Regions from separate parts of the Labrys sp. 22185 genome, predicted to be linked through region 1. Evidence: predicted binding sites of a transcription regulator. Region 1 holds the regulator's gene; each other region holds the start of a gene.
What was found. The regulator PhoB, encoded in region 1, activates phosphate uptake and scavenging genes when phosphate is short. The targets are predictions, from matches to a motif close to TGTCATNNANCTGTCAT.
Positions count from the first base shown of each region.

Region 2: a site for PhoB is predicted at 2,650-2,666, ahead of phnG (phosphonate C-P lyase system protein PhnG). Genes of this name have one in related genera too.
Region 3: a site for PhoB is predicted at 1,735-1,751, ahead of ACTJKX_RS07400 (RNA degradosome polyphosphate kinase). Genes of this name have one in related genera too.
Region 4: a site for PhoB is predicted at 1,644-1,660, ahead of ppk2 (polyphosphate kinase 2). Genes of this name have one in related genera too.

Region 1 is NZ_JBQEPH010000009.1:249,825-253,941, forward strand. Features, by position in the region: gene pstA (phosphate ABC transporter permease PstA) at 1-100, shown strand, start outside; gene pstB (phosphate ABC transporter ATP-binding protein PstB) at 97-924, shown strand; gene phoU (phosphate signaling complex protein PhoU) at 960-1,679, shown strand; gene phoB (phosphate regulon transcriptional regulator PhoB) at 1,693-2,394, shown strand; gene ACTJKX_RS19615 (RNA polymerase sigma factor) at 2,543-3,805, opposite strand; gene ACTJKX_RS19620 (YciI family protein) at 3,802-4,117, opposite strand, start outside.
Region 2 is NZ_JBQEPH010000001.1:312,399-316,515, reverse strand. Features, by position in the region: gene ACTJKX_RS01485 (lysine-2,3-aminomutase-like protein) at 114-1,151, shown strand; gene ACTJKX_RS01480 (VOC family protein) at 1,396-1,791, shown strand; gene phnF (phosphonate metabolism transcriptional regulator PhnF) at 1,828-2,556, opposite strand; gene phnG (phosphonate C-P lyase system protein PhnG) at 2,751-3,242, shown strand; gene phnH (phosphonate C-P lyase system protein PhnH) at 3,242-3,862, shown strand; gene ACTJKX_RS01460 (carbon-phosphorus lyase complex subunit PhnI) at 3,862-4,117, shown strand, end outside.
Region 3 is NZ_JBQEPH010000002.1:601,868-605,984, forward strand. Features, by position in the region: gene ACTJKX_RS07400 (RNA degradosome polyphosphate kinase) at 1-1,604, opposite strand, end outside; gene ACTJKX_RS07405 (hypothetical protein) at 1,868-2,557, opposite strand; gene ACTJKX_RS07410 (AI-2E family transporter) at 2,554-3,657, opposite strand; gene ACTJKX_RS07415 (CDP-alcohol phosphatidyltransferase family protein) at 3,757-4,117, opposite strand, start outside.
Region 4 is NZ_JBQEPH010000001.1:725,296-729,412, reverse strand. Features, by position in the region: gene ACTJKX_RS03440 (glycine C-acetyltransferase) at 1-446, opposite strand, end outside; gene ppk2 (polyphosphate kinase 2) at 630-1,550, opposite strand; gene ACTJKX_RS03430 (GMC family oxidoreductase) at 1,686-3,290, opposite strand; gene ACTJKX_RS03425 (metallophosphoesterase) at 3,357-4,117, opposite strand, start outside.

The DNA.
Region 1 (4,117 bases):
CAAGGCCGTCTCGGTGGCGTGGAGCGGCGCCCTCCTCATCACCGCCGGCGTGTTGGCGCTCAATATCCTGACCCGCTTCGTGCTCGCTCCCAAGAAATGAGTGCTCCCATGTCCGCTACCCCCCAAGCCTCCATCGCGGTTGCCGAACGCCCCCTCGCCGATCCAGCCGCCGCCGTGAAGCTCAAGGTCGAGAATCTCGACTTCTATTATGGCGAGAAGCATGCGCTCAAGGCCATCAATCTCGACATGATCGACCGGCAGGTCACCGCCATGATCGGTCCCTCCGGCTGCGGCAAGTCGACCCTGCTGCGCGTGCTCAACCGCATGTACGACCTCTATCCGGGGCAGACCGCCAAGGGCCGCGTGCTGCTCGACGGCCAGAACGTCATCGGCAAGGAGATCGACCCGGCGGTGCTGCGCGCCCGCATCGGCATGGTGTTCCAGAAGCCCACGCCCTTCCCGATGTCGATCTACGACAACATCGCCTTCGGCGTGCGGCTGCATGAATCCATCTCCAAGGCGGAGATGGACCAGCGTGTCGAATGGTGCCTGACCAAGGCCGCCTTGTGGAACGAGGTCAAGGACCGCCTGCACGCTTCGGCCCTCGGCATGTCCGGCGGCCAGCAGCAGCGCCTGTGCATCGCCCGCACCATCGCGGTGAAGCCCGAAGTCGTCCTGCTGGACGAGCCGACCTCCGCGCTCGATCCGATCTCGACCGCCAAGATCGAGGAATTGATCGACGAATTGAAGCGGGACTTCACCATCGTGATCGTCACGCACAATATGCAGCAGGCGGCGCGCTGCGCGGATGTGACGGCCTTCTTCTATCTGGGCGACCTCATCGAAGTCGGCCAGACCAACAAGATGTTCACCACCCCGAACGACAGCCGTACGCAGGATTACATCACCGGCCGCTTCGGCTGATCCCTCGGCCAGCGTCGAATTCATTTGGAGGCGGCATGTCCGACCATATCGTTACATCCTTCGACCAGGAACTGCGCGAGCTGCGCAACATGATCGCCGAAATGGGTGGCTATGCCGAGAAGAGCGTAGCCGACAGCGTCGAAGCCCTGCTCAAGCGCGACACCCAGCGCGCCAAAGCGGTGATCGATCTCGACGCCGCGATCGACAAGTTGCAGCGCCAGGTCGAGGACCGAGCCATCCTGATCATCGCCAAGCGCCAGCCGTTGGCCCTCGACCTGCGCGAGATCGTCTCGGCCCTGCGGGTGGCCAACGACCTCGAGCGGATCGGCGACCTCGGCAAGAATGTCGCCAAGCGCGTGGTGGCCATCCACAGTCACGCCCAGCCGGCCCAGCTCTTCGGCGGTTTCGACCACATGGCCGACCTGGTACTCGAGCAGCTCAAGCAGGTGCTCGACGCCTTCGCCCAGCGCAATGTCGAGGAAGCCCTCTCGGTCTGGCGCTCGGACGGCGAGATCGATGCGATGTATACCTCGCTGTTCCGCGAATTGCTGACCTACATGATGGAAGATCCGCGCAATATCGGCTTCTGCACCCATCTGCTGTTCTGCGCCAAGAACATCGAGCGCATCGGTGACCACGCCACCAACATCGCCGAGACGGTCCACTATCTCGTGACCGGTGAATCGCCGGCCGGAGAGCGGCCCAAGGCGGACAACAGCACCGATCTCGTCGACCTTCCTGTGCCGGCTAAATAACAAGGGATAGGCCATGCCTCCCAAGGTTCTGATCGTCGAGGACGAAGAAGCGCTGACCCTGCTGCTGCGCTACAATCTCGAAGCCGAAGGCTATGAGGTGGATAGCGTCGCACGCGGAGACGACGCCGAGATCCGCCTGCGCGAAAGCGTGCCGGACCTGGTTCTGCTCGACTGGATGTTGCCGGGCCTGTCCGGCATCGAATTGTGCCGGCGTATTCGCATGCGGCCGGAAACCGAGCGCCTGCCGGTGATCATGCTCACGGCGCGCGGCGAGGAAACCGAACGCGTGCGGGGCCTGGCCACCGGTGCCGACGACTATGTCGTCAAGCCCTTCTCCGTGCCCGAGCTCTCGGCCCGCGTGCGTGCCCTGCTGCGCCGGGCCAAGCCCGATCACGTCGCCTCCCTGCTCAAGGCCGGCGACATCTCCCTCGACCGCGAGACCAAGCGCGTCCATCGCGGCAATCGCGAGATCCGCCTCGGCCCGACCGAGTTCCGCCTGCTCGAATTCCTGATGCAGGCACCGGGACGCGTCTTCGCGCGCGAGCAGTTGCTCGACAGCGTCTGGGGCCGCGACGTCTATATCGACGAGCGCACGGTCGACGTGCATGTCGGCCGCCTGCGCAAGGCGATGAACCGCACGCGCGAGATCGATCCGATCCGCACCGTGCGCGGTGCCGGCTATTCCTTCGACGAGACCTTCGCCAAGCAATCCTGAGGGCGTTTCGTGGGCATTGCCCGCTCGCTCCGCTTCGCCAAGGCTGCGTTGCGCCCTCACCTCGTTCCTACGGGGAGAGGGTGAGGGGCTGCGCGACGTAGAGAGCAAGAGTGGGCGACGATATCCGCCCTCCTCCCTCGCCGCGCAGTCACGCCGCCAAATCCGCCAGGCGTGCCTGCAGATAGTGGCGGATGGCCGGATCGCTCTCCAGGCCGATCGCCCGCAAATAGGCATTGCAGGCCTCCTCCGGTCTGGCGGCCCGCACCAGCAAGTCCGCACGCGCGGCCCAATAGGGCTGGTAATCGACGATGCGTCCGTCACCGGCGACCTCGTCAAGTGCAGCCAGACCAGCCTGCGGCCCCATGAGGCGGGCGAGCGCCACGGCCCGGTTGATGGCGGCCACTGGAGAAGCTGTCAGCAGAACCAGGGCTTCATACAATATGACGATCGCGGCCCAGTCCGTCGTCGCGCAGATGCGTCGATGGGCATGGGCCGATTGCAGCGCGGCTTCCAGCTGATAGCGGCCGATCTGGCGGACCTGGCCGGCCCGGGCAAGCAAGGCTTCGGCCTCCTCGATCAGCCCCGCATCCCAGAGCGCGGTGTCCTGCTGCTCCAGCGGAATATAATCGCCATCCTGGCCGCGGCGCGCCGCCCGCCGCGCTTCGGCGTGCAGCATCAGGGCCAGCAGCCCCAGCACTTCAGGCTCGCCGGGCAGGAGCGAGGCGAGCAGCCGGCCGAGCCAGATACCCTCCGTCGACAGATTGCGCTCGCGGGCATGAGCCCCTTCCGGATCGGCCCAGCCTTCGGCATAGACGGCATAAACGGCCTCCAGCACCGCGTCGAGACGGCCGGGCAACTCGTCGGGCTCCGGGATGCGGAAGGGGATGCCGGCTTGCTTGATCTTGGCCTTGGCCCGCACCAGTCTCTGGCTCATCGCCACGGGCGAGACCAGGAAGGCGCTGGCGATCGCGCCGGCATCGAACCCCAATATCACCTGCAGGATCAGGGGCGCACGCACGGTGGCATCGAGGGAGGGATGGGCGCAGGCGAACATCAGGCGCAGGCGCTCATCGGGCACGGCATGCCGCTCGCCCTGCTCCGAGGCGAGGGCCTCGACATGGCGGCCGACCTCGTCCGCCTTTTCGCCGCGCAGCCTGGCGCGGCGGGCCGCATCGATCTGGCGGCGCCGGGCCGCGGTCAGCAGCCAGGCTTCGGGATTGGCGGGCACGCCGCCCGCCGGCCAATGTTCCATGGCCGCAGCAAAGGCGTCGGCCAGGGCATCCTCGGCCCCCGCAATGTCGCCCGAGCGCGCCGCGAGAAGAGCGACGAGCCGGCCATAGCTGCGTCGCGCCACGATTTCGGCAAGCTCGGCTGCGGGGGCTGAAGACACCGGCTCGGGCCGTTCGCTCAATAGTCCTTCGGGTCCCATATCGGCCGGACCTCGATGGTCCCGATGGCGGCGCTCGGGCAGCGCGCCGCCCAGCCGATCGCGGCATCCAGGTCCGGCACGTCGATGATATAGAAGCCGCCGAGCTGCTCGCGCGTGTCGGCGAAGGGCCCGTTGAGCACCTGGGTCTTGCCGTCGGCGATGCGCACGGTGGTGGCCGAAGCCGTTGGGCGCAGGCGGCTCCAGGGGCCGAGGGCACCGGCCGACTGGAGCGCCTGCGTATAGGCCTGATAGGCTGCCAGGATCTGCTGCTTGTTGGCGGGATCCGCCTTCAGC
Region 2 (4,117 bases), on a different contig from region 1:
AGAGCAAAACGCCTTTTAGCGGAAACGCGTCCGGGTTGGCATATCCAGCCATTGCCTGCTAAAGGGCTGCCTCGCCGTGGCGATCCAGCCGGCATCATGGCAAGAGCATCGAAATGAACAAGCATTCCAGCCTTCGGAGCGCTTCCGATCTGGAAGCCAACGGGCTCATTTCTTCGGCCGAGCGTCTCGACATCGAAGAGGTAGCGCGGCGTTTTTCGGTGGCAGTCACTCCAGCGATGACGGATCTCATCGCTGGTTCCCCCCAGGACGATCCCATTGCCGCCCAATTCGTGCCGACCAGCCGCGAACTGATATCGAGCCCGGACGAACTCTCGGACCCGATCGGGGATGACGCCTTCTCGCCGGTGAAAGGCATCGTCCATCGCTACCCCGACCGCGTCCTGCTCAAGCCGCTGCATGTCTGCCCGGTCTATTGCCGTTTCTGCTTCCGCCGGGAGATGGTAGGGCCGGAGGGCGAGATGCTCGCCGGCGGCGAACTCGATGCTGCCCTGGCCTATATTGCCGGCAACCCCGCCATCTTCGAGGTCATCGTCACCGGCGGCGATCCCTTCGCGTTGTCGCCGCGGCGCATCGGCCGGATCGTGAAGGCGCTGTCGGCCATCGATCATGTCGGCGTGATCCGCTTTCACACCCGCGTGCCGGTGGTGGCGCCCGAACGGATCACGGACGAACTCATCGAAAGTCTCGACAGCCCGAAGGGCGTGTTCGTCGCCCTGCACGCCAACCATGTGCGCGAACTCACGCCCGCCGCGCGGGAAGCCTGTACGCGGCTGGTCAAGGCGGGAATCGCCATGGTCAGCCAGACCGTCCTGCTCAAGGGCGTCAACGCCACTGCCGAGGCGCTGTCGGCCCTCTTCCGGGCGCTGCTCGGCCTGCGCATCAAGCCCTATTACCTGCATCATGGCGACCTCGCCAAGGGCACGAGCCATTTCCGCACCACCATCGCCGAGGGCCAGGCGGTGATGCGGCAATTGCGCGGAAGTCTCACCGGTCTCGGCCAGCCCACCTATGTGCTCGACATCCCCGGCGGACACGGCAAGGTGCCGATCGGACCTGGTTATCTCGACGATGGCGAGAACGGCCCTGTCGTGACGGATCCGCGTGGAAACAGGCACGATTATCGCGGCTAGGCACGCCCGGAAGCGAACGAAGGGTAGCCCCGTCATGCTTGGCCCCGCTACCACCAATGCCGACATTTGATCGAAATACCCGTTTGAACGGCGGCGTTCACGAGGTCTCGGTGCACCAGCCATGGCAAGCATCGGGCCCATCGCTGGATTCGCATGGACACCGCCTTACTTTTGGATAATAGGCCTTATCCTCCTGGGCTTGAGCCGGCGTCTCGCCGTAACTCGCCGATTCGAGGTATAAATCATGTTTCTTCTCGACCATGTCTCGATCGGCGTTCCCGATCTTCAGCAGGCACGGGCGTTTTATGATGCAATCATGAGCGCCCTCGGGGCGCCCAAAGTCTATGACCGGAGCGAGGCCATCGGCTATGGCGAGTGCTGTCGATCAAACGACACGCAATCGACATTCCTGGCTATCTACCTCGACCCATCGAACATCGAAGAGAACAAGCGGCATTGGTGCTTCAAAGCCGCATCTCGCGCCCAAGTCGATGCATTCTATGCCGCCGGCCTTGCGTCCGGGGGTCGCGCGAACGGTGCTCCGGGATTACGAACGCACTATCACGACCATTATTATGCAGCTTTTCTGATCGACCCTGCCGGAAATCGGGTCGAAGCGGTGTGCCACGAGGCGATTTGATCGGTCATTCGCATTCTGGAAAAGCCTATCGGGTCATCAGCTCTGCACCACGATCTCGGTACGGTCCGCGGCGAACAGGCTGAAGATCGCCTGGATCGGCACGCCGTCGGCGTCGATATTGACGCCTTCCACCGTCAGGACGGGGCGGCCGGCCGCAATGTCGAGCCTGGCTGCTTCGTCGGGTGAGGCAAAGCGCGCTCCGACACGGGTCGATACCCGCTTGTAATCATCGACGCCGCAGGCCGCCAAGGCCGGCGTCACGGCCCCGAAGCGCCGATAGGCATCGGCAAAACCGGCAAAGCGCGGCAACGGCAGGAAGGAGTTGCCGAAGGCGATCGGTACGCCGTCAGCCGAACGCATGGTCAGCAGTTTCAGCACCGGACTGCCCGGCGTTATGGCCAGCAGCCCGGCAAGACGCGGATCGGCCTCGATTTCGACGGCCTCCAGCACGATGCCCCCGGGCTCGCGCCCTTCCTGCGCCATGTTCTGGCTGAAACGCGTGCGTTCACCGATCGGATAGGCGAGCCGGGAAAGCTCGACGAAGGTCCCCCTGCCCTGCGCAGTGTGCACCAGGCCCTTGCCAGCCAGTTCACCGAGCGCCCGACGTACCGTGTGCCGGTTGACGCCGAAGCGGGCGGCCAATGCGGCTTCCGTCGGCAATTGCGTCCCGGGAGCCAGCATGCCGCCAATGATCTCGGCCTCGACGAGATCCGCAATCTTGCGCCAGGCGGCGATACCATCGCCGCGAAAGACGGCACCATCCACGGCGCTGCCATCCCCGCGGGGAAATCTGCCTTCCGCGGCGGCGAAATCGCCTGTTGCGACCTGCGACGAAAAATTTCGGGTCGGGACTGGTTTTGTCATGGAAGCGTTGCAGGGTTCCTCATATAGTTGTCTATATCACTAGACAACATGCTGTGCCAGCCTGTTGTGATCCAAGGCAGAGCAATGGTTCCGACATGAATGAGTCCTCCCCAGATCGTCATCGCCAGACGGCGGCCGAGCCCGCTGCCGGACTGAAGGCACGCCAGGCCGTCATGCGTCTTTGTGCCCACGCGACCGGTGCCGAACTCGACCAGGCCCTCTCGACCCTGGCGCCGTTGCCGGCCCATGCAGCACTGCGGCCCGCCTTAACCGGCCTCGTCATGCTGCAGGGCCGGGTCGGCGGCGACGGCGCCGCCTTCAACCTGGGCGAGGCGAGCACATCGCGCGCCACCGTCCGCCTCGAAAACGGGCCTGTCGGCTTTGCCTATCATCTCGGCCGTAACAGCGCCAAGGCCAGCGCCGCCGCCCTGCTCGACGCACTCTGGCAGGACGAGGCCCATCGTGAGGCGGTCGAACGGGCACTGCGGCCGGTGGCTACCCGGCTGAATGCGGAAGCCGGTGTTTCAGCCCGGCAGACCGCAGCGACCCGGGTCAATTTCTTCACCATGGTACGGGGAGAGGACTGATGATCGGCCTTGCACAGGACCAATTTGCACAGGATCTGGCGCCCGGCTTTGCCGATGCGGCAATCGAATCCCAGGCCGTCTTCCGAGCCTGCATGGACGCGCTGGCCCGGCCGGCCCGTCTCCGGCCCCTTGAAACGGGTCTCGTGCCGCCAGCGCCGCTGACGCCGGAGCTGGCGGCCCTTGCCCTCGCTCTGGCCGATCACGAGGCCCCGCTCTGGCTCGATGCCAGGCTGCGGACACCGCAGGTGCGGGCCTATCTCACCTTCCATACCGGCGCCCGCCTGACGGACGCCCCCCAAGAGGCGGCCTTTGCCCTCATCGCAGACGCAGCCGCCTGTCCCGATCTCGCCAGTTTCGCCCAGGGCAATGATGAATATCCCGACCGCTCGACCACGCTGCTGATCGCTCTCGAGCGGCTCGAACCCGGCCATGATCTCGTCTTCACCGGGCCTGGCATCAAGACCGATGCGGGTCTGGCACTCGCGCCGCTTCCCGACGACTTCCGCCGGCAGCTTGGCGCCAACCATGCCGCCTTTCCGCGCGGCGTCGATATCGTCTTCACGGCGCCGGGCAGGATCGCAGCCCTGCCGCGCTCGTCCCAAATTCTTGGAGTCGCCTGATGTATGTCGCCGTCAAGGGTGGCGAGGAAGCCATCGACAACGCTCATCGCCTGCTCGCCCATGTCAGGCGCGGCGACAAAGCGGTGCCCGATCTCTCGACCGAGCAGATCCGCGAACAGCTCACCCTCGGCGTCGACCGCGTGATGGCAGAGGGCTCGCTCTACGATCGAGATCTGGCGGCCCTCGCCATCAAGCAGGCCCGGGGCGACCTCATCGAGGCGATCTTCCTGGTGCGCGCCTATCGTACCACCCTGC
Region 3 (4,117 bases), on a different contig from region 1:
TGGTCGAGGATGCGCTGCTTGAGCGAGACGGGCGAAACCGCCATGCGCTCCAGCGCCGCCGGCTCGGCATAGCCTGTGATGAAGTTGAAGATGCGCGAGACGTCTCGCGCGATCACAGGATCGGCGGTGAAGAAGGACAGATCCGTGTAGATCCGCGCGGTGATGGGATGGTAGTTGCCGGTGCCGACATGGCAATAGGAAACGAGCTGGCCCATCTCGCGCCGCACCACCAGCGAGAGCTTGGCGTGGGTCTTCAGCTCGATGAAGCCGAATACCACCTGCACGCCGGCGCGTTCGAGATCGCGGGCCCAGCGTATGTTGGCTTCCTCGTCGAAGCGTGCCTTCAGTTCCACCAGAGCCGTCACCGATTTGCCGGCCTCGGCGGCCTCGGCCAACGCCTTGACGATCGGACTGTTGGAGGAGGTTCTGTACAGCGTCTGCTTGATGGCGACCACGTTCGGGTCGCGCGCTGCCTGGTTGAGGAACTGCACCACGACATCGAAAGATTCGTAGGGGTGGTGCACCAGGATGTCCTTCTGCCGGATGGCGGCGAAGGCATCGGCCCCATGATCGCGGATACGCTCAGGCGAGCGTGGCGAATAGGGCTTGAATTTGAGGTCCGGACGATCGAGCCCGACGAGTTGCGACAATTCGTTGAGGGCGAGCATGCCCTCGACGCGAAATACCGCGTCGTCGGCGACGTCGAGTTCCTCTGTCACGAATTGGCGGATGCTGTCGGGCATGCCGGCCTCGATCTCGAGGCGGATCACCACGCCGCGCCGGCGCTGCTTGAGCGCCGTCTCGAACAGCAGCACCAGGTCTTCCGCCTCTTCCTCGACTTCGAGATCGGAATCGCGGATGACCCGGAAGGAGCCCTGCCCCTTCACGGTATAGCCGGGGAACAGTTTGGCGATGAACAGCACCGCCAGATTTTCCAGCGTGATGTAGCGGGCCGCCCCGGTTTCGGCGAAGTCCGGCAGGCGGATGAAGCGCTCGACCTTGTGGGGCGCACGGATCAGGGCGTTCAGCATGCGCCCGTCGCTCATGCGCTTGAGCTGCAGGGCGATGGTGAAGCCGAGATTGGGAATGAACGGGAACGGGTGGGCCGGATCGACGGCGAGCGGGGTGAGGATCGGGAAGATGTAGCTGAGGAAATAATCGTCCAGCCACGCGCGCTCGGCCTTGGAAAGGTCGCGCGGCTCGGTGATCACGATGCCCTCGAGCAGCAGGTCGTCGCGCAATTCGGTCCAGCGTTTCTGCTGGTCGGTGGCGAGCTTGGACACGGCCTCGCCGATCTTGACGAGCTGTTCGGCCGGCGACAGGCCGTCGGGACTGCGCGCCGTGACGTCCTCGCGCACCTGGCCGATCAGGCCGGCGACGCGCACCATGAAGAACTCGTCGAGATTGCTGGCCGAGATCGACAGGAATCGCAACTGCTCGAGCAGGGGATGGCTCTTGTTGGACGCTTCTTCCAACACGCGGCGATTGAATTGCAGCCAGGAAATCTCGCGATTGATGAAGCGATCCGGGCTGACGCGCAGCGCGATCGAGTCTTGAGAGGGAGCCACGTCACGTGCGACCTCCCGTATCTCATCGCCTTGCATCGCGCTCTCCACCGTCTGTGCCGTGCTGGTCATGGTCGTCAATGCCGCTCGCTATGTCCCGGGCTGCCGTTCCCAATCCCGCCGGTCGGAATCGCCGTCCGCCATGGGGAAGCCTGCTTAGGCCGCCTATATGACAATGCTGTCACATAAAATGGCCGCGCTGGGGAAAATTCGCAAAACTTCGCCCCGTCGCCTGTGGAACCGTCGCTGGCTGCTCAATGAATTGGGCCCGGTCGGAGGAGCGTAGCGGGACCTGATCGCGATCATTCCTCGTCGAATGGCGACGCCAGCACTTCCTTCAGAAGTTCGGCCGCGAGTGCCCGCGTGATCCGGCGGCCGCGTGACAGGCCTTCGCGATCGAGCACGGCAACCACCTGGCGTGCTGCGGCGAAGGAGCGCTCGATGCGTCGGACGAGGAAGTCGACCAGGCTGGAATCGACGATGAGCTGCCGGTCGAGGAAGAGCTTCACCAGCAGCATGCGGAAGAGATCGTCGTCCGGCGTGGCGATGGTCAGGGCCGTCATGGCCCGCAGGCGCGAGATGAGGTCGGGAAGCACAAGACCCCAGCGCTCCGGGGGGTCGTGAGCGGTGATCAGCAGGGAGGCGCCCGCCTCGCCGGCGAGGTTGAGCAGATGGAAAAGCGCCGTCTCGTCGATGCCACGCCCGGCATCTTCGATCACCACCGCCTTATGTGAGACCAGCACGGGGACATTGTCGTCCCGCAGCGTCTCGCCCGTCAGCGTGACCGCGCCTGCGGCTTCGGACCAGATCGCCGCCAGATGGCTCTTGCCCGAGCCCCTCGGGCCGATCAGCAGGGCACGACGCGACGGCCAGTCCGGCCAACGTTCGATGAAGGCATAGGCGGCCTCATTGGACGGCGAGACCAGGAAATCCTCGCGGGCGAACGAGGCCCGCAGCGGCAGATCGAGCGCCAATTGGCGGGGAAGGGTCACGACGAAGGGTCCGATGGCAGCACCGCAGCCTGAGCCTGGCCGACATGGCCGGTATAATACTGGCTGGCGAGGTAGCGCGACAGGGCAAAGCGCACCAGGACGCCGATCGCCGCCGCCACAGGCACGGCAACCAGCAGGCCGATGAAGCCGAACAGGCTGCCGGCGGCCAGCAGGGCGAACATCAGCCAGACCGGATGCAGCCCGACCGAACCGCCGACCAAGCGTGGCGAGAGCACATAGCCTTCGAGAATCTGCCCTGCCACGAAGACCAGAGCGGCATAGACCGGCAAATGCCAATCTGGCCAGACCTGGACCAGTGCCACGCTGACGCTGACCACGAAACCAAGGATGGAACCGACATAAGGGATAAAGGAGGCCAGACCGGTGCACAGCCCGATGAGGAAGCCGAAGCTGACACCGAGAAAGGTCAGGCAGGAGCCGTAGAACAGACCGAGCAGGAAGCAGACCGTCGCCTGGCCGCGCACGAAGCCGGCGATGGCGGCATCGATGTCGCGGAAGATGCCGCGGATGGCGTCGGCATGGTCACGCGGCAGCCAGCTGTCGACACGCGCCACCATATGATCCCAGTCGAGCAGGATGTAGAAAGCCACCACCGGCGTAACGATCAGGATGCTGACCACCCCGATGACAGCCTGGCTGCCCGACCAGAGCGAGGAGACGAAGGTGGCAAGGACCTGGGCCCCCTGCCCGACATAGTCGCCGAGCGACTTCTGGATGTCCTGCAGCCGTTCGGTAAGCAAGCCGCCGAGCCAAGTCTGGTTGAGTTCGCCCAGAATCCGCTGCATGGAGGCCACGATGCTCGGCAGCCTCTCGCGCAAGCCGTTGAACTGCTCGCCCAGCATCGGCACCAGTAGGAGGATCGCCAGCACGATGAGGAAGATGAAGCCGAGCAGAATCAGGGAGGCGGCTGCCCAACGGGGCAGTCCCAGCCTCTCAAGCCTGTCGGCGACGGGATCGAGGAAATAGGCGATCGCCAGGCCGGCGACAAAGGGCCATACCATGCCCTGGAGCAGCCAGATCAGCGCGATGAACAGGGCCAGCGCACCGAGCCAGAAGAATACCTGCCGTTGGAGGCTCATCCATTCGCTCCTGAAGCTCGATCCACACCGTTCTCCCCGGCCAAGCAAGCCTCGTCCGGGACGGCTGAGATGGCGGATGGCCTTCCGCGGCCGGAATATTCATCCGGCCATATGGTTGAGCCACTGGCGCAGATAGGCGGCAGCCGAGGCAATGGTCAAGAGCGTGACCAGGATGGAACCCACTTCGATCAGGAAAGGAAAAGGCCATCCAGTGCCCTTGGCGAACAGCACGAGCGCCACAAAAGCGATCTGTACCGCGGTGTTGAGCTTGGAAAGCATCAGCGGCGCGATCTGTACCGGCTGGCTCATGACCCAGGACACCAGCACGGCGCCGATGATCATGAAATCGCGGAAGACGGCGAGGATAACCAGCCAGGCGGGCACCACACCGACGATCCCCAGCGTGACGAAGATCGAAACCAGCAGGGCCTTGTCCGCCAGCGGGTCGAGCACGGCCCCC
Region 4 (4,117 bases), on a different contig from region 1:
GCCTTGCACAGGCGCACGCCGTCGATGATCGAGGCATGGTTCAGGCTGTCGGAGATGATGGCGTCCTCGGCGCCGAGCAGGGGCTCGAACACCCCGCCATTGGCGTCGAAGCAGGCGGCGAAGAGTATAGCATCATCCTTGTTGAGATAGCGGGCGATGGTGCGCTCGAGTTCGCGGTGCAGGGTCTGCGTTCCGCAGATGAATCGCACCGAGGCCATGCCGAAACCATGGCCGTCCATGGCCTGTTTGGCGGTGGCGATGATCTCGGGATTGTCGGCTAGGCCCAGATAATTGTTGGCGCACAGATTGAGCATCGGCCGCCGGCCGGCCTCGGCGGCCACTTCGATGCGGGCGCGTTGCGGGCCCGCAATCTCGCGCTCGCTCTTCCACAAACCGTCCTTGGCGATTTCCGTCAGGGTGGATTTGACATGATCGACGAGCGACATCGGGCGGCTCCCTTGTACCTGTTTGGGTTCACAGGCCTAAGCCAAAACCAGCCGCGCTTCAAATGATGAGATCATGCCGAAAAGAGATGAGAACAGACGAGCGCGCCGATCTTCGAACCGGTCGGGCAAGCAGGCATCCTCGGCCGCAGGAAAAGGCGGGTCCGAAGACCCGCCCTCAACCTCTCAGTACGTCTTCGGCACGTACATTTCCGACGGCACGGGATGGCGCACATAGTCTTCATGGCGCTCGCGGTCGGGCAGGATCACCGGCGGATGCTCGACTTGGCCATAGGGGATCTGATTGAGCAGATGGCTGATGCAGTTGAGGCGTGCGCGCTTCTTGTCGACCGCCTCGACCACCCACCAGGGCGCTTCGGGAATATGGGTACGCTCCAGCATCACTTCCTTGGCCCGGGTATAGTCTTCCCAGCGCCGACGGGATTCCACGTCCATCGGGCTCAGCTTCCACTGCTTGAGCGGATCCTGGATGCGCATGTTGAAGCGGAATTCCTGTTCCTCGTCAGTGATCGAGAACCAGTATTTCAACAGGATGATACCCGAGCGCACCAGCATGCGCTCGAATTCCGGCGCGGAGCGGAAGAACTCCTCATATTCGGCATCGGTGCAGAAGCCCATGACATGCTCGACACCCGCCCGGTTGTACCAGCTGCGGTCGAACAGCACCATTTCGCCGCCGGCCGGCAGATGAGCGACATAGCGCTGGAAGTACCATTGCGTGCGCTCGCGCTCGCTGGGTGCCGGGAGGGCTGCCACGCGGCAGATGCGCGGATTGAGGCGCTGGGTAATGCGCTTGATCACGCCGCCCTTGCCGGCGGAATCGCGCCCCTCGAACAGCACGACCACCCGCAGCTTGTTGTGCTGGATCCAGTCCTGCAGTTCGACCAGTTCGTGCTGCAGGCGGAAGAGCTCGCGGAAATAGATCTTGCGGTCGAGCGTATCGCGCTCCTCCAGCTCGGGCGCGTCCCCCAGGATACGGTCGAGGCGGGCCTCCTCCAGCTCCAGTTCCAGCTCCTCGTCATAGCCGTCGGCAATCTCCTGCCGGATGCGGTCGAGATTGGGTCTGCTATCCGCTGGCGTGGTCATGCGAATACTCCTTGCGAGAAGGCCGCTTCGATCGGCCGGGCATGTCTCGGGCGCCATAGGCCCATGCTTTGATGAAGCCCGTAGTGCAGGAATATTTCAGTTATGTGACAGACCCGGCAAGCACTCCTCCAAGGCTCAGCTCGTCTTCAGCCATTCCACGGCGCGGTGTGCGATGGCCATGACTGGAGCATTGGTATTGGCGCTGACGATCTCGGGCATCACCGAGCAATCGAACACACGCAGTCCCTCGACGCCGCGCACGCGCAGTTGGGAATCGAGCACCGCCATCGGATCATCGTCCCGGCCCATGCGCGCCGTCCCGACCGGATGGTAATTGGTCTTGACCATGCGCTTGCAATGGGCGTGCAGGTCGGCATCGGAAACCTTGTCAGCGCCCGGCAGCATCTCATGGGAAATCTTCTCCTTGATGGGCGAGGTGGTCAGAAAGGAACGGGCAAAACGCAGGCCCGCGATCATCAGGCGGATATCCTCGGCATGCTTGAGGAAGCCGCCATCGACGACCGGTGGCTCGAGTGGATCCGCCGAGCGCAACCTCACTGTCCCCCGCGATTTCGGCCTGAGCAGGCAGGTGGTGAAAGTGACGCCGTCGCAGGCAGTGACGTCGGTGATGTCGCGGTCGAGATAGACGGTCGGCACGCAATAGATCTTCAGCGAGGCATCGGCCTGCGCGTCGTCGGGATTGGTGAAGACGCAGGCTTCCACGCCCGTGGTGGTCACCGGCCCCTGCTTGCGCAACAGGTAGTCGAGGCCGTTGCGGATCATGTTCCAGCCTTTGTCCTGGCCGAAATAGCCATAACGGCCGTTGGAGGCGGCGATCAGCGGCACCTCGCAATGATCCTGCAGGTTCTCGCCCACGCCCGGCAGATCCACCTTGGGCTTGATGCCGTGGCGCAGGAGGTGGTCGGCCGGGCCGATGCCGGACAGCATCAGGAGCTTGGGCGTGACATAGGTCCCGGCGGCCAGGATCACCGTGGCGGCGGAGACCCTGTGAGTCCGCCCGCCTTCCACATATTCGACCCCCGTGCAGTGGTTGCCTTCGATGACGAGGCGGGTCACAATCGCTTCCGTGGTGATGGTGAGACGTTCGTCGCCGCGCACCAGCGGCAGGAAGGCGTCCACGGCCGAGCAGCGGCGCTTGGCCACCGGATCCATGGTGCCCTGCATCAGGCCCACGCCGCGCTGGCGCCCGGAGTTGAAATCGGGATTGAGCGGCTCGCCCAGGGACGGCAGCGCCTGGAGGAAGGCCTTCGTCATCTCGCAGGTATGGAGCGGCCTCGTGACCTTGAGCGGGCCGGCGGTGCCATGCACCGGCGTGTCCAGGTCGGCATTGCCTTCCATCGCAATGAAATGGGGGAGGATATCGGCATAGCGCCAGCCCTCCGCCCCGTAATTCTCGGCCCAATTGTCATAGTCGTCAGGCTGGCCCCGCATATAGACCATGGCGTTGACCGAGGAACCGCCGCCGAGCACCCGGCCCTGAGGCACGATGGTGGCGCGCCCGTCGAGCTGGGGCTGGCGCTCCATCTTGTGCATGGTGAGATAGGTGTCCTTGGCCAGATATTTCATGTAGCCGGCCGGCATGTGCATGATCGGATTCATGCGGGCGGGGCCGGCTTCCAGCATCAGGACGCGCTGGCCAAGATCGCGCACGAGCCGCATGGCGGTGACGCAGCCCGACGAGCCGCCGCCGACGATGATGGTGTCGTAAGTCATGGCCATTCGAACCCGCCCCATTTGTCTGACGAGTTCGTTGTGTTTCACAACTTTAGCTGAAGTGCAAACGGATTAGACCGTCGGAGGCGCCCCTGCCCCCAGGGTGATCAGCACGATCTCGGGCGGCACGCCGAAGCGCACCGGCAGACCCGTCATGCCAAGGCCACCCGAGACGACGAGGTGGCGATCCCCCTCGACGATATGGCCATAGGCAAAGCGGTTGCCATAGCGCGAGGGCACATGAATGACCCCGACGCCAGGCAGGACCACCTGCCCGCCATGCGTATGGCCGCAGACCGTCAGGGCGACATGATCGGGCACGTCGACGAAGATGTCCGGTTCATGGGCCAGCAGGATCGCCGGGGCGGTGTCGCCCACCTTGGCAAGCGTACCCGGCAGATCGTCCAGGCCGTAATTGCCATCGCCGAGGCCGAGCAGCCAGAAGGGCCGTCCGTCCTTCTCGAGCCGCAACGCCGCATTCTCCATGACATGGATGCCATGGGCCTTGAAGGCACGGCGGACATTGTCGCCATCATGCCAGCCGATATCGTGATTGCCGAGCACGGCATGCACGCCGAGCGGCGCGCGCAGGATGGAAAGCGCCCTGGCGCATTCGGACATCGGCACGAAGGAACCGACGCCGAAGCGCCCCATGCCGGCCTCGTAGTCACCCGCCAGCAGCACGATGTCGGGTTTGAGGGCATTGGTGGTGTGGGCGATCTGCTCGATGTGGGCCGGGGTCATCCAGGGATTGATGGCATGGATGTCGGCAAGCACGGCAATGCGCAGCGTCGGTCCGCTTCTCCATTGGCGCGGTGCGACTTGGTACTGCG